DNA from 2 places in the Brochothrix campestris genome. Region 1 is predicted to be linked to the other one. Evidence: a T-box and tRNA genes for the amino acid it is inferred to sense, from the RefSeq annotation. Region 1 holds a T-box; the other holds one or more tRNA genes.

What was found. The T-box of region 1 lies ahead of serS (serine--tRNA ligase). A T-box ahead of a tRNA ligase gene usually reads a tRNA of that ligase, here a tRNA-Ser.
Region 2: it encodes a tRNA-Ser, which carries the amino acid that the T-box ahead of serS (serine--tRNA ligase) is inferred to sense. The anticodon was not compared.

The regions. Positions count from the first base shown of each region.
Region 1 covers NZ_CP175511.1:14,420-22,122, forward strand. Annotated here, with positions in the region: gene guaB (IMP dehydrogenase) at 1-720, shown strand, start outside; gene ACJYYY_RS00065 (CocE/NonD family hydrolase) at 1,051-2,688, shown strand; gene ACJYYY_RS00070 (D-alanyl-D-alanine carboxypeptidase family protein) at 2,804-4,156, shown strand; T-box leader at 4,221-4,449, shown strand; gene serS (serine--tRNA ligase) at 4,511-5,785, shown strand; gene ACJYYY_RS00080 (histidine phosphatase family protein) at 5,803-6,435, shown strand; gene ACJYYY_RS00085 (acyl-CoA synthetase) at 6,770-7,703, opposite strand, start outside.
Region 2 covers NZ_CP175511.1:1,802,635-1,810,337, forward strand. Annotated here, with positions in the region: gene ACJYYY_RS08945 (DEAD/DEAH box helicase) at 1-398, opposite strand, end outside; gene ACJYYY_RS08950 (amino acid permease) at 731-2,089, opposite strand; gene ACJYYY_RS08955 (amino acid permease) at 2,207-3,604, opposite strand; gene ACJYYY_RS08960 (CrcB family protein) at 3,701-4,045, opposite strand; gene ACJYYY_RS08965 (CrcB family protein) at 4,042-4,428, opposite strand; tRNA gene ACJYYY_RS08970 (tRNA-Leu) at 4,497-4,581, opposite strand; tRNA gene ACJYYY_RS08975 (tRNA-Gln) at 4,728-4,799, opposite strand; tRNA gene ACJYYY_RS08980 (tRNA-Asp) at 4,805-4,881, opposite strand; tRNA gene ACJYYY_RS08985 (tRNA-Asp) at 4,925-5,001, opposite strand; tRNA gene ACJYYY_RS08990 (tRNA-Glu) at 5,004-5,075, opposite strand; tRNA gene ACJYYY_RS08995 (tRNA-Ser) at 5,087-5,174, opposite strand; gene ACJYYY_RS09000 (SprT family protein) at 5,284-5,748, opposite strand; gene ACJYYY_RS09005 (Tex family protein) at 5,749-7,703, opposite strand, start outside.

The DNA.
Region 1 (7,703 bases):
GCTCATGGTCATTCTGAAGGGGTAATGAAAAAATTCGCTGAGATGCGTGCTGCTTTCCCAAAAACAAATATTATTGCAGGTAACGTAGCGACAGCTGCTGCAGCCCGTGATTTATTCGAACTCGGTGTTGATGTTGTTAAAGTAGGAATTGGTCCCGGTTCAATCTGTACAACACGTGTTGTAGCAGGTGTGGGTGTTCCTCAAATCACAGCGATTAATGACTGTGCTGCCGTTGCTCGTGAATACGGTAAAACAATCATCGCTGATGGTGGGATTAAATACTCAGGTGATATCGTTAAAGCAATTGCTGCCGGTGGTAATGCTGTAATGCTCGGTAGTATGCTTGCAGGAACAGATGAATCGCCTGGCGAAACTGAAATTTACCAAGGTCGTCGCTTTAAAACATACCGTGGTATGGGCTCGTTAGCAGCGATGGAAAATGGCTCAAAAGACCGTTACTTCCAATCAAACACTGACGCTAAAAAATTAGTGCCTGAAGGTATTGAAGGCCGCATGGCTTATAAAGGTTCATTAGGAGATGTTATCTTCCAAATGATTGGTGGTTTACGCTCAGGTATGGGATACACCGGCTGTGGTTCAATTCCTGACTTAATTGAAAATGCGCAATTCGTTAAAATGACTGGTGCTGGATTACGTGAATCACATCCACACGATATTCAAATTACGAAAGAAGCACCAAACTATAGCATTCAAAGTTAAAAGTGAAACCAAACGGTAGAAACGAGCAAATTGGAAGGAAAACGAAAGCGATGATTTGTATCGCGTAGGTTTTTCTGAAATTTGACAGTTTCTGTTTGGCGTAACTGGACAAGTTAAAAGTGAAACCAAACGGTAGAAACGAGCAAATTGGAAGCATCGACCTCAGTGTCGATGCTTTTTTTTGTAATAAACACGTTTAGATTCGCTCCTATGCTTTTTAGTTGTTTGTGTAAACAGCTTGTTTCGCTTAGTCTTATTGTTTTTATTTCAAACAAATCCTCGTTATAATGGGCAGTAATATGAGTCTTAATTGAGCGAGGGAGGAATGAAATGAAGTTAACAATTGAAACAGATGTCATGGCAACGATGCGTGATGGCATAAAATTAGCTGCGGATATTTATCGTCCAGCTGATGAGGGTACCTATCCCGTCTTACTATCACGCTTACCTTATAATAAAACGTATGCCTTTGATTTTTTACGGCCACAAGTATTAGCTAGTCACGGTTATGTTGTAATTATCCAGGATGTTCGTGGTCGCTATCACTCAGAAGGCGTGTTTGAAGGTCCTTATATTGCTGAACAAGCAGACGGCTATGATACTGTTGAATGGGCAGCTCAATTGCCGTATAGCAATGGCAAAGTCGGTATGCTCGGGTTGTCTTATTTTGGTTACACACAAATGTTAGCAGCCCTCACTCAACCGCCTCATTTAGTGGCGATGGCACCGACTATGAGTCAAAATAGTTTCATTGACGTCAGTCAAGATCATAACGGAGCGACCGAACTGTCAATGTGGCAAGTATGGAGTCTGGAAAGTATTGCGGCTAATCTACTCGAACGAACCGTCAAGGATGAGTCGGAGTTAGCGCGTAAGTATGCATTGTTACAGGCTAATATAACGAATGGTGCAAGCAATTACGATAAATATCCTTACGAAAAATGGCCACCTATTTACGATCTCTTGCCTGATTTTTATTTGCGTCAAATGTACAAAACCCCTTTAACCGATCCGTTTTGGGATAAAATATCCGTTAATACACAGTATGAAAAAGTCCAAATACCGGGATTACACATTGCTGGTTGGTATGACTGTTTCTTAAAAGGAACGCTCGAAAACTTTCAAAATGGCCAAGATAAACAACTTGGCGATAAATTAATTATCGGACCATGGGTTCATGGTGATTTCTCACCACGAAGTGGGGAACGCTACTTTGGTGAACAAGCACGAGGCAACATCTATGGCTGGCATTTGGATTGGTTTAATCATCAGTTAAAAGGTGAGCCGTTAGCCCTTGAAGACAATGTGCGCTATTTTACGATGGGAACTAATGAATGGCATACGGCCTCTGAGTGGCCACTCACAAATACAACTCCTGTCACCTATTATTTTAACGGCTCTCAGTTGACGTTAAAACCATCAGACAATGCGGCTGAACTTTCGTACGACCACGACCCAAAACGTCCTGTATCGACTCGTGGTGGCGTTACATTCATGCATGAGCATCCGGTTGAGGGTGCGAAACAACAGCTGCCAGCACATGAGCATCCGTCAGTTTTGACGTTTGAAACAGAACCGCTGACAGAACCGTTTAATGTTACCGGGAACGTACGGGTGATTCTAGCAGTTACAACAGATGCGCTGAGTGTGGATTTTACAGCGAAACTCAGCGATGTGTTACCCGATGGACGTACTTATAATTTAACGGATGACATTATGCGCATTCATGAGGTTAGTCAAAAAGAACAATTTACAGTTGAAATCGAACTTTGGCCAACAAGCAATGTCTTTTTAACGGGTCATCGCATTCGAATCGATATTGCTTCAAGTAATTTCCCTCGTTTTGACGTGAACCCAGGAACAGGTTCTTCTTTTTTCAACACAACAGAATGTCGTGAAAGTACACAACGGATTATCACGGGTGGCGAGTCGAATTCACGGGTTATTTTTCCAAATATTACTTTTTGAAAATCGTCTGTAATACTTGTCATATAGCTACTATTCATGCTTATAATGTGATAAAATAGCGTAGTAATTGTACATGGACAGATTAACAATAATAAATAGGAGGCCCTTACTTACAATGTATTTTAAAAAAATCATTTCATTAACGCTCATCACTTTGCTCGCGCTTTCGACGCTGCTTTTACCGTCAAAGACAGAGGCTGCAACTACTGCTAAAAATCCGATTAACGTAAATGCCAAAGCGGCCTTTATGATTGAAGCATCTACCGGGAAAGTCATCTATAATAAAAATGGCGATGAGCGTCTAGGAATCGCATCGATGACGAAGATGGTAACCGAATATTTATTATTGGAAGCTATCAAAGAAGGTAAACTTAACTGGGACGATAAGTTACCGATTTCGAAAGCGGCATATAATGTATCACAAGATAATACCTTATCAAATGTTCCTTTACGTCAAGATAAAACATACACAGTCCGTGAATTAACTGAAGCGATGAGTATTTATTCAGCTAATGGTGCGACGATTGCTATCGCTGAAAAACTAGCTGGTGGCGATGAAACAAAGTACATTGGCTTAATGAATAAATTAGCTGACAAATTGGATTTAGGGCCACATAACTTTGTTAACTCAACCGGATTGAGCTATGAAGATGTTAAGGGGAAAAGTGTTCAAAAAAATAAGTCTGAAAATGAATTAACTGCTCGAGGTATCGCTAAATTGGGCCGTGCTTTAATTATGGACTATCCTGAAATTTTAGAGTTTGCTAAAATTCCCAAAAAGACCTTTCAAGAAGGCACTGATGATCAAATCAAAATGGAAAACTGGAACTGGATGTTACCAGGTCTTGTGAATGAAGATAAGAACTTACCGGTCGATGGTTTGAAAACAGGAACAACAGACCATGCGGGAATGACTTTTACTGCTACAGCCCAAAAAGCTGACATGCGTCTTATTTCGGTCGTGATGAATGTTATCGATAAAAAGAATCCAAAAGATCAACATAGTGGCGCACGGTTTGTAGAAACAGCGAAACTACTTAATTACGGTTTTGATAATTATAAACTGGTGAAAAAAGAACTCGGTCAGCAATTGAAGGTGAATATCGCTAAAGGCGATAAAGAAAGTGCAACCTTAACAACAAGCGTTACACCATCATTTGTTGTGCCGAAAGATGATAAGGTTGTTGTTGCTAGTAAACTAACGTTGTCGGATAAATTAACTACGGGTGATGGTCAACTCATTGCCCCAATTGCGAAGGATAAAGTTGTCGGTCAAGCAATGGTAGCAGCGAACGATCCGTTTAGTTATGGGTATATCGATAATGCCCAAGGTCGTATCGTTGACGTTATTGCAGCGGACGACATTGCGGGAGCTGGCTTTTTCTTGAGTGCTTGGCGTGTAAGCAAGTCAGGTTTGCTAACGGCTAAAGATTACATTGTTGAGGGTGCTAAAGGTTGGTTTGAGTAAAATCTAATCAGTAAAGCCACTGTTCATTTTCAATAAAGTATTGTAAAATGAAGGTAATCGTATAATTAAAACGTTGAGAAGAAATAGTAGTAAGGTGAAGACTGCAAAGAGAGTCAGTGGTTGGTGTGAACTGATGAGTCATCCTTTATGAATCCATCTTTGAGTGAACAATGGAATGAGTACGCTCTATTAAATTGTTCCGGTGCTGAGCCGTTATCCCAATTAAGTGGAAAGACCCGGTAAAAGGGCCTTTCAATTAGGGTGGCACCGCGATAATTCGACTCGTCCCTTCTTGGTCAACAAGAAGTCGACGAGTTTTTTAATACAATAAAATAATTCATAGGAGGATGTACAATGTTAGATATTAAAGTGTTACGTAATGATTTTGAAAATGTAAAAGCAAAGTTAGCTGCCCGCGGTGAAAACTTAGGTGAGCTAGATAAATTCCCAGAATATGATGCGGTTCGCCGTGATTTGATTTTAAAAGCGGAAGAACTAAAAAGTGAACGTAATCGAGTATCCGGTGAAATTGCAACGAAAAAACGGGCGAAGGAAAATGCCGATGAGCAAATTGCTGCAATGAAACAAGTTGGTGAAGACATTAAAGGTTTAGATGACCAATTGGTTGCTGTGAATGAAAAACTAAAACAACTGATGTTATCAATCCCTAATATTCCTCATGAATCAACACCAGTGGGCGATACGGAAGATGATAATATTGTCATTCGTTCGGTTGGAACACCACGTGCATTTGAATTTGAACCGAAACCACATTGGGACTTAGGAACAGATTTAGATATTTTAGACTTTGAACGTGCGGCGAAAGTAACGGGTAGTCGTTTTGTATTTTATAAAAAAGCAGGTGCACAATTAGAACGTGCGTTAATTAACTTCTTTATGGATATTCATGCGGCAGAACATGGCTACGAAGAAATGTTACCACCTTATATTGTTAACCGTGCAAGCATGACAGGTACAGGTCAACTGCCTAAATTCGAGGAAGATGCCTTTCTCTTAGAAGAAAGCGATAACTTCTTAGTGCCAACTGCTGAAGTGCCTGTAACGAACTATCATCGTGATGAAATTTTAAAAGCAGATGAATTACCGCTTAAATATGTCGCTTATAGTGCGTCTTTCCGTTCAGAAGCAGGGTCAGCCGGTCGTGATACACGTGGTTTAATTCGCCAACATCAGTTTAATAAGGTTGAAATGGTTAAATTTTCTAAGCCAGAAGATTCATACAATGAATTAGAAAAATTAACTAATGATGCGGAAGATATTTTACAACGTTTAGAATTGCCATACCAAGTATTGAGCATGTGTACAGCTGATCTTGGCTTTACGGCTGCGAAAAAATACGACATTGAAGTATGGATTCCAAGTCAAAATGTTTACCGTGAAATTTCATCATGTTCAAACTTTGAAACGTTCCAAGCGCGTCGTGCCAACATTCGCTTCCGTCGTGAAGTGAACGGTAAGGTTGAATATGTTCATACATTAAACGGATCAGGCTTAGCAGTTGGCCGTACGGTGGCAGCAATTATGGAGAACTACCAACAAGCAGATGGTTCAATTGTTGTACCAACAGCATTGCGTCCATACATGCGTGGGTTAGAAATTATTAAATAAAGGGAGTCGAATGCGTTGTGTCTAAGCAAATAACTTATTATTTTATTCGTCACGGTAAAACAGAGTGGAACGAACAAGGTTTAATGCAAGGCTGGGGTGATTCACCGTTAATCCAAGAAGGCATCGATGGCGCTAAAGCAGTTGGAGCAGCCTTAGCTGACGTTGTATTTAACGCTTGCTTTACAAGTACGAGTAATCGTACGAAACAAACCGCTGATCATATATTAGCGGAGCATCATGCTGATGTACCGCGGTTTGCTTCACCTGATTTACGTGAAATGTATTTTGGTATTTGGGATGGAATGGCTTCATCAGAAGCGAAAAAATACGAAGAATTCCATACGATGCGTGATACACCTGCTAAGTATCGTGCGCAAGTAAGTGGTGGTGAAACGTATTCGCAAATGCTCGAACGCACTAAACGCGCCTTGAAACGGATTGAAGAATCAGGCGTTGAAGGTAATGTCTTGATTGTGAGTCATGGGATGGTTTTACGCCAATTAATGTATGTCTTAGGTGGCGGCGATTGGCGCGAACACCGTGATAACAGTGAAAACATTATGAATGCAAGCATCAGCATTGTCGACTATCAAGATAACACGTATAGTGTTCGCCTTGTTAATGGCACCGATCATTTAATAAACGATTAATAAAAAAAGCCACCCTTAAAAAGGGTGGCTTTCAGATTGTAGACAAAGTCGAATTAAACTGGTTTGACTTTTAACGTTAGTTCAAGTGACTTTGCCTACAAGATGACTTGACTGAAAAGAAACGTTATTTTCTCCAATCACTTCCGTTTAGAACGGCTTTAAATTCTTTTGTTCTAGGAAACACGAGCCTTTGAGGTGAGTGTACAGATGGTACTCGACTCCGAGAAGGCGAGGCATTGACGACCTAGAACAGCGTTTATCTTCAGTCTGAAGCCGCCCCCTAAAAAGGGTGGCTTTTTTATTGTAGACAAAGTCGAATGGAACATCTTTTTGATTACTTAATACCGTATTCCTGGTTGCGTAGTGTCACTCGCTTAACCTTGCCTGAATCCGTTTTAGGAAGGGCGCTAACAAAGCTGATGCTTCGTGGGTACTTATAAGGAGCGGTGATTTTTTTTGTGAAGTTTTGCAGTTCTTTAACAAGGTCATCGGAGGCTGTGTAACCATCGGTTAAGACGATAAACGCTTTAACAATCGCCCCACGGAACTCATGTGGACTAGCAACAACACCGACTTCTTTGACGGCAGGATGTTTCGTAAGGGCGTCTTCAACTTCGAAGGGGCCGATTGTATAGCCAGAGCTGATGATGATATCGTCATTACGTCCTTGGAACCAAAAGTAGTTATCGGCATCAAAGGTGGCACGGTCACCAGTGACAAAGTAATCCCCGCGTATGGCTTTAGCTAAACGCTCTGGTTCTTTATGATAGCCTTTAAATAAGGCAGGGAATGAGCGTAAAATCGCAATATCGCCGACTTCGCCTTCTTTAACTGGTTGGCCGTTTTCATCGATAACATGGATGAATTCAGGCAAGAGTGGTTGACCCATTGATCCGGGCCGTATTTCCGCGTCTTTTAAGGTTCCAATTAATAAGGTGCTTTCTGTTTGACCGTAGCCATCACGCACTTTTAAACCGAATTTTTCTTGGAAGATGTTAATTACCTCGCTGTTTAAAGGTTCACCAGCTGATACAGTGCTACGTAATGAGTCGAGGTTGAATCGCTCTAATTGATCAACTTTTGCGAGTAAACGGTATTCTGTTGGTGTGCAACAAAAGACGTTGATGTTGTATTTTTCAACGAGTGTCAGTTGTTTTTCAGGGTTGAAACGACCTTGGAATAAAAAGCCGGTCGCGCCACGTCCTAACACAGAGAGGAACGGAGACCAAACCCATTTTTGCCAACCGGGTCCAGCTGTTGCCCATACC
Region 2 (7,703 bases), 540 kb from region 1:
TCAATTAAGCGCCCTGGCGTTGCAACCACAACATGTGTTCGTTGTTTTAAGTTATAGGCTTGACGTTCATATGAACTGCGACCAAAAATCGCTTCAACTTTTAAACGTTTATAGCGACCAATGTTAAATATATCTTGCTGAATTTGCGATGCTAATTCACGTGTTGGTGTTAAGACAAGCACCTGTGGTTTGCGTTCTTCCCATTGTACACGTTCGCAAATCGGAATTGCAAAGGCCGCTGTTTTACCACTTCCTGTTTGTGATTTAACAATCAGATTTTTACCTTCTAATAAGGCTGGGATAACTTCGGTTTGTACCGTTGTTGGCTCATTATACCCTAATTTTTCAATCGCCCCGATAATTTCTTTACTTAACTGAAACTGTTTAAATGTACTCATTCGACTTATTCCTCCTGTATGCCTCTGACAGCATAGACGTATCCATTTTATTGTGTACAGTTAGCGTAACACAAACTTGCTAAAAGGTGTAGCTGCTTTTTAATCGGGCATAAAAAAAAGAGGAGAAACATTCTCCTCTCAGATTGTAGACAAAGTCGAATTAAACTGGTTTTACTTTGAACGTTAGTTCAAGTGACTTTGGCTACAAGATGATATGACTGAATAGCGACATTGTCATCGTCATTGGTCAAGATTGGTGCACTTACTGCTAGTAAGTCATCCCGAACAAGCAAGGAATAACACCCTAGAACAGTCTTACTCATCTGAGATTGTTACTGCTTATGCGCGTGTCGTTGTTTCAGCACATAAAATAACCCTAGTAAAGCAAACCAAATCGGCGCGACATATATCGCAATTCGTGTTTCTACATCTAAACATAAAACGGCTAATACAAAGATAAAAAAGACAATTAAAATCCATGGCATCACTTTTGAAAATGGCATCTTAAAGGTTTGTTTAGCTGCCAACACTTGATCACGACGTTGGTAAAGGATGTATGAGACGGTAATAATGGCCCATACAAAAACAAACAACACCGTTGCTAAACTTGTTACAATCGTAAACACTTGATCGGCTTGTAAAAAGTAGTTCAGCAAGACACCAAACAATAAAATTATTGCTGAAAAAATCAAACCTAAAGCCGGAACACCTTTACTGTTTAATTGTGCGAATTTTGGAGAAGCATCTCCTTGTTTCCCAAGCCCATATAACATCCGACTCGTTGAGAACAAGCCAGAATTACATGAAGACGCAGCGGCTGAAATAACGACGAAATTAATAATTGTGGCTGCGGCTGGAATACCGACAAAGGCAAATAGCGTTACAAACGGGCTATCTACCGCCGAAATTTTGTTCCAAGGCGTCACTGACATAATCACAATCAGCGTTCCGATATAAAACAGCAATATCCGAATTGGAATCGCATTGATTGCCTTTGGCAATGTTTTTTCGGGATCCTTCGTTTCACCTGCAGTAACACCGATTAATTCCACACCAACAAACGAGAACACCGCCATTTGGAAGGCTAGAATAAAGCCTTTAGCCCCATTGGGGAAGAAACCGCCATGGCTCCATATATGTGTGAGCGAAACGTGACCACTCGGTGTTTTTGTTCCCATGATTATCATCACCGCACCAATCACAATTAAGACGACAATTGTCGTTACTTTAATGACTGCAAACCAAAATTCAAACTCACCAAAGGCTTTCACTGTTAATAAGTTAATCATTAATAATAAGAGTGCACAGGCTAAAGCTGAAAGCCATTGGGGAATACTTGGCCACCAATAACCAATGTACTTAGCAACAGCTGTAATTTCAGCCATACCTGTTACAACCCAACAGAACCAATACGTCCAACCGGTAAAAAAGCCCGCCCAATTACCTAAGTAGGCACGCGCAATATCTGCAAATGAATTGAAGTCTGTGTTTGATAATAGCAATTCTCCTAAGGCACGCATTAAGAAAAACAACAAACAACCAATGATCGCATACACGAGTAAAATCGAAGGACCTGCTAAACTAATACTCCGACCGGCACCTAAGAACAAACCTGTCCCGATTGCGCCACCAATGGCAATCAGCATAATATGTCTTCCTGTTAATGAGCGTTGCAATGTTTCTTTTGACATAATATCCCTCTTCCTTTCTTCTATCATACGCTTTTTTTATTAATATAACATTTTATTTTTTGATAAAAACAAAAACGGACAAACATGCTCTGTTTGTCCGCCTTTTATATTCTATTCTTACTGCTCTTTTTTGAGATCAATCTGTTCTAAATCGACCTCATCTAACGGAATCAACTTAGTTTTATACTTAATCTTATAAAAGATAAAACAGAATAAAAACAACGGAATACTCATATAAGTCATTAAAATCGCCTGTAAATCAAATTTAGCAAACGAACCTAAATCCTGGCCGATAATAACAAAGATACATAAAATCAATGCTAACAATGGTCCAAACGGGAACCATTTAGCTTTGTACTTCAATGCGCTTAGTTGGTGACCTTGCTTAATATAAGCTCGTCTAAACCGGAAATGCGATACCGCGATACCAACCCAGGCGATAAAGCCGGTCAAACCACTGGCAGCCACTAAATATAAATAAACTTGTGGCCCTAAAATAGAGCTCAGTAACGCTAAGGCTCCAATCACGGCTGTGAAAATAAGGGCATTCATCGGAATACCACGTTTATTCACTTTTCCCATTGCCTTTGGTGCTTGGCCTGATTGACCCATTGCCATCAGCATCCGTGTACTGGCATACATGCCGGAGTTTCCTGCCGATAGTACCGATGTTAAAATAATCGCATTCATCACTCCAGCCGCTATCGCTAAGCCGGCATTTTTAAACACGAGCGTAAATGGACTCATTGCAATGTTCGTTTCACTACCACCTAATAAGTCAGGACTCGTGTACGGAATAATTGCAGCGATTATCGCAATCGCCAAAATATAAAACAGTAAGATACGCCAAAAAATCGTTTTAATCGCTTTCGGAATACTTTTTTCAGGCGTTTCTGACTCACCTGCTGTAATCCCAATTAACTCTGTTCCTTGAAACGAAAAACCGGCGATGACGAACATCGCTAAAATAGCTGGCATACCACCAACAAATGGCGCTTCTTTATGTGTGAAATTCGAGAGACCGTAATAATGACCGCCTAAAATACCAAAAATCGTTAATAACCCAATAATGATAAAGGCAATGACCGTCACGACCTTAATGACTGAAAACCAGTATTCCGCCTCTCCAAACGCCTTAACTGTCATCGCATTCAGCAAAAAGATTACCACTAAGAAAAAGAGACTAAAAATCCAACCAGGTACATCTGGTAACCAATAGCCAATAATTAAAGCGGCCGTACTGACATCGACGGCTAACGTAATTGCCCAGTTGAACCAATAATTCCAACCCATGGCAAAACCAAAGGCCGGATCAACAAAACGGCTTGCGTATGTACTAAAAGATCCTGATACCGGTAAATAAGTCGCCATTTCACCTAAACTCGTCATTAAGAAAAACACCATGATACCAATGGCGATGTAAGCTAAAAGCGCCCCACCTGGCCCTGCTGTTGAAATGGCTGAACCACTGGCCACAAATAAGCCTGTACCGATACTACCACCAATCGCAATCATCGATAAATGACGCGTTTTTAGTTGCCGTTTCACACTCGGTTGTGTTTCTTGTTCATTCTTGCCTGTCACTTACTCCACCTTACTTTCTTTATCCTATTATAAAACGTAACGTAATGAAGCTAATAGTATCCCTAAAACATAAGACATCCCGATGTAATAAATAAAAGTAAACACTTCTTTTTTCTTTAATAATTGCACGCCTTCAACCGCAAAGGTTGAGAAGGTCGTCAAGCCACCTAAGAAACCAACTAACATCACTAAGCTGACTGTTTCCGAAGGTTTTGTGATGAGATATAATGCCATCATATATGAACCGACCATATTAACAAGGAAGGTTGCTAACGGAAAACTGCCCTTATAAAAAAGGTGCACAAGTCGAGAGACAAGATAGCGTAATAACGCTCCTGAGGCCGCCCCTATACCCACAAGTAAAAAACTCATACATTGCCCCCCTTCTTATTCAACGCGTGATGAACGAGCCAATACGCAAGGTTAATCACAATCATACTACCAATTAAACTCGCACCAATATATGTAAGCGCTAAGGCGACTTCACCTGCCTTATATAATTGCATAAATTCCATGCTAAAGGCCGAAAAAGTCGTAAAGGCACCGATAAAACCAGTTCCTATTCCAACAATGATAGCCTTCGGTAACTTCCATTTAAGACTCAGATATTCATTCACTATCACGAGCAAGAAACAGCCCAGTAAATTAACAATTAATGTACTAAACGGAAACACGTTTCCTTGTAGCATCAGACTGAGACTATAACGACTAATGCCACCTAAACCGCCAAAAACAAAGACCATTAAGTAGTTCATTCCATGCCTCCTTCCATTATTTTCAAAAGAAAAAGACAGTCAGATTAATATCCGACTGTCTTAAATTATGCGGCCAAGAGGACTTGAACCTCCACGCCCTAAACGGGCACCAGATCCTTAGTCTGACGCGTCTGCCAATTCCGCCATGGCCGCTGATTGTTTATGTTATTTTCAAAAATAGATAAACAACACTTGCAACACTTATATTACCGTATTACCGCACCAGTGTCAACAGCTTTTTAAAAGTATTTTTGTTTTTTTCAATAAAAAAAACAGTGCAACTCTGCACTGTTTTATGACTGGGGTGGCAGGGATCGAACCTACGCATGATGGAATCAAAATCCATTGCCTTACCGCTTGGCTACACCCCATAAACTGGCGGTCTGGACGGGACTCGAACCCGCGACCTCCTGCGTGACAGGCAGGCATTCTAACCAGCTGAACTACCAGACCAATATAGGTGTTATCTCTTATTACGTCACTTTCTTTAAAAAACTGGCGGTCTGGACGGGACTCGAACCCGCGACCTCCTGCGTGACAGGCAGGCATTCTAACCAGCTGAACTACCAGACCAATGACCCGTACGGGATTCGAACCCGTGATACCGCCGTGAAAGGGCGGTGTCTTAACCGCTTGACCAACGGGCCTGATTGCGCTATGGAGAAAGAGGGATTTGAACCCTCGCGCCGCTTTCGCGACCTACACCCTTAGCAGGGGCGCCTCTTCAGCCACTTGAGTATTTCTCCTTAAAAGAAGTATTGCTCTCGACTACTCTTAGTATTATATAGACTTTAAGAGCTAGCGTCAACCATTTTTTTGAAACTATCTTAAAAAAATAAAAAAAGTTTCCCTTAATTAAAAGATTGTCTTTTGCCTAACATTTTGTGACCGTTCTTGCAATTGACCACGACACTGACCACAGCTGTATTTAGCGACATTGAAGCGACGACGACGTTGAAACAGCGCTTGACAGTTCACGCATTGATAACAGTAACGCCAGTCGGTTTCAATCGGCTGACAAAAACGTGAGCCTCCTACTTGTTTTAACAGTCGTTTAAAATCTTGATGCTTATGTTGGTAGCCTTTTCCTTGTAAATGTAAATGATAATGACATAATTCATGCTTGATGATTGTCTCAAAATAAGCTGCATCATAGGCTAACAAATAACGCTCGTTCATTTCAATATGATGTGTCGCTAGCAAATAGCGCCCCCCGGTTGTCCGTAACCGACGATTAAACGTGGCTTGATGAACAAAAGGGTATCCGAATACACGTTCGGACACCTCCTCGACCCAACTTTGTAATTCCTGATTGTTCATTTAAACGACCTTCACTTTTGCTGCCACCATTGACAACCCTACTTTATTTTTGACACTGTCGATCTTATCAACCCAAACAGTCACAATATCACCAACTGAGACGACTTTCATCGGATCTTTCACAAATTTAGTGGCTAACTTCGAAATGTGAACGAGACCATCTTGTTTGAGACCAATATCAACAAAGGCACCAAAATCTACAACATTGCGAACTGTGCCTTGTAATTCCATCCCGATTTTTAAGTCTTCGACAGTCAAAACATCTTGACGGAGCAACGGTGCGGCCATATCATCTCGCAAATCACGACTCGGAGCTTCCATTGCTTCAATTACATCTGCTAATGTGAGCATACCGACACCGGTTGCTTCACTCAAGTCTTCGAGTTTAATTGTTTTAATTTTTCCACGCAACAGCTCTGTACCCAAATCACTTGGTTTTAATTCCAATTGTTGTAAAATTAACTTAGCGACATCATACGTTTCTGGATGAATGGCAGTCGCGTCCAATTTATTTTTCCCTTCTGGAATACGTAAAAAGCCAATGCTTTGTTCATACGATTTCGCACCTAAGCGCGGCACTTTTTTTAACTCGGCGCGGCTGTTAAACGGACCATTTTCTTCACGATATAAGCGAATATTATGTGCCGTTGTTTTGTTGAGTCCTGAGACGTATTCTAACAACGCACTCGAAGCCGTATTGACATTAACACCCACTTGGTTAACCGCCGTCTCGACGACAAAAGTTAACGAATCACTCAGTTCTCTTTGCGAAACGTCATGCTGATATTGACCGACGCCAATCGATTTCGGATCGATTTTGACAAGCTCGGCGAGCGGATCTTGTAAGCGACGCCCAATCGAAATAGCTGAGCGTTTTTCAACTGTTAAATCCGGGAATTCTTCACGAGCCATTTCACTCGCTGAGTAAACACTAGCACCCGCTTCATTGACAATAATATACGATACATTTAAGTGCTTTTCTTTAATTAACGCCGCCGTAAACTGCTCCGATTCACGGGATGCCGTTCCATTACCAATTGCAATAATTTCAACGTCGTATTGGGCAATCAACTCAAGCATAATACGCTCTGCTTCTGCTCGTTTATTAACAGGCTTATGCGGATAAATGACCGCTGTCGTCACCGCTTGCCCATCTTTAGAAAGCACCGCTAATTTACAACCGGTACGATAAGCTGGATCAAGTGCCAATACTGTTTTATTTTTAAGTGGCGATTGTAATAATAATTTACGTAAGTTTTTCCCAAAGATGTCAATCGCATGTGTTTGCGCTTTTTCAGTCAAATCACTCCGAATGTCACGTTCGATTGCGGGTCCAATAAAACGTTTATAGGCTGCCGTAATCGCGTCATTTAAAAGCATGTCAGCAACTGTTGTTTTGTTATGTAGCAGTTGACGCGCTAAATAACGGTGTACCGCTTCAACATCCACTTCGAGTGTCACTTTTAAGACACCTTCTTTTTCACCACGGTTAACCGCCAACACGCGATGTGGCACAATTTTATTCGCTGCTTCACTGTAATCGTAATACATTGCGAATACTTCTTGTTCATCTTCAGCTTGTTTCTTTTTAACGGCTGTAATTCGCCCTTTTGTTAAGCTCAGATCCCGAATAAATGTTCGATAGGTCGGGTTATCACTAATGACCTCCGCAATAATCTCGACCACGCCTTCGATGACCGCCTCTCCGTCAGGTAATTCTTGTTCAAGCGACACGTACTTTTGGGCCTCAACGTCAATCGAGCCACTTTGTGGTAAGGCTAACGCCCATTTCGCTAACGGTTCGAGGCCTCGTTCTTTTGCAATTGTTGCCTTTGAGCGTTTCTTCACTTTAAAGGGACGATATAAATCTTCAACTACTTGTTGCTTCGTCGCTTGTTCAATTGCCTGTTGTAAACTCGGTGTTAACTTCTCTTGTTCGGCAATTGTACGAATGA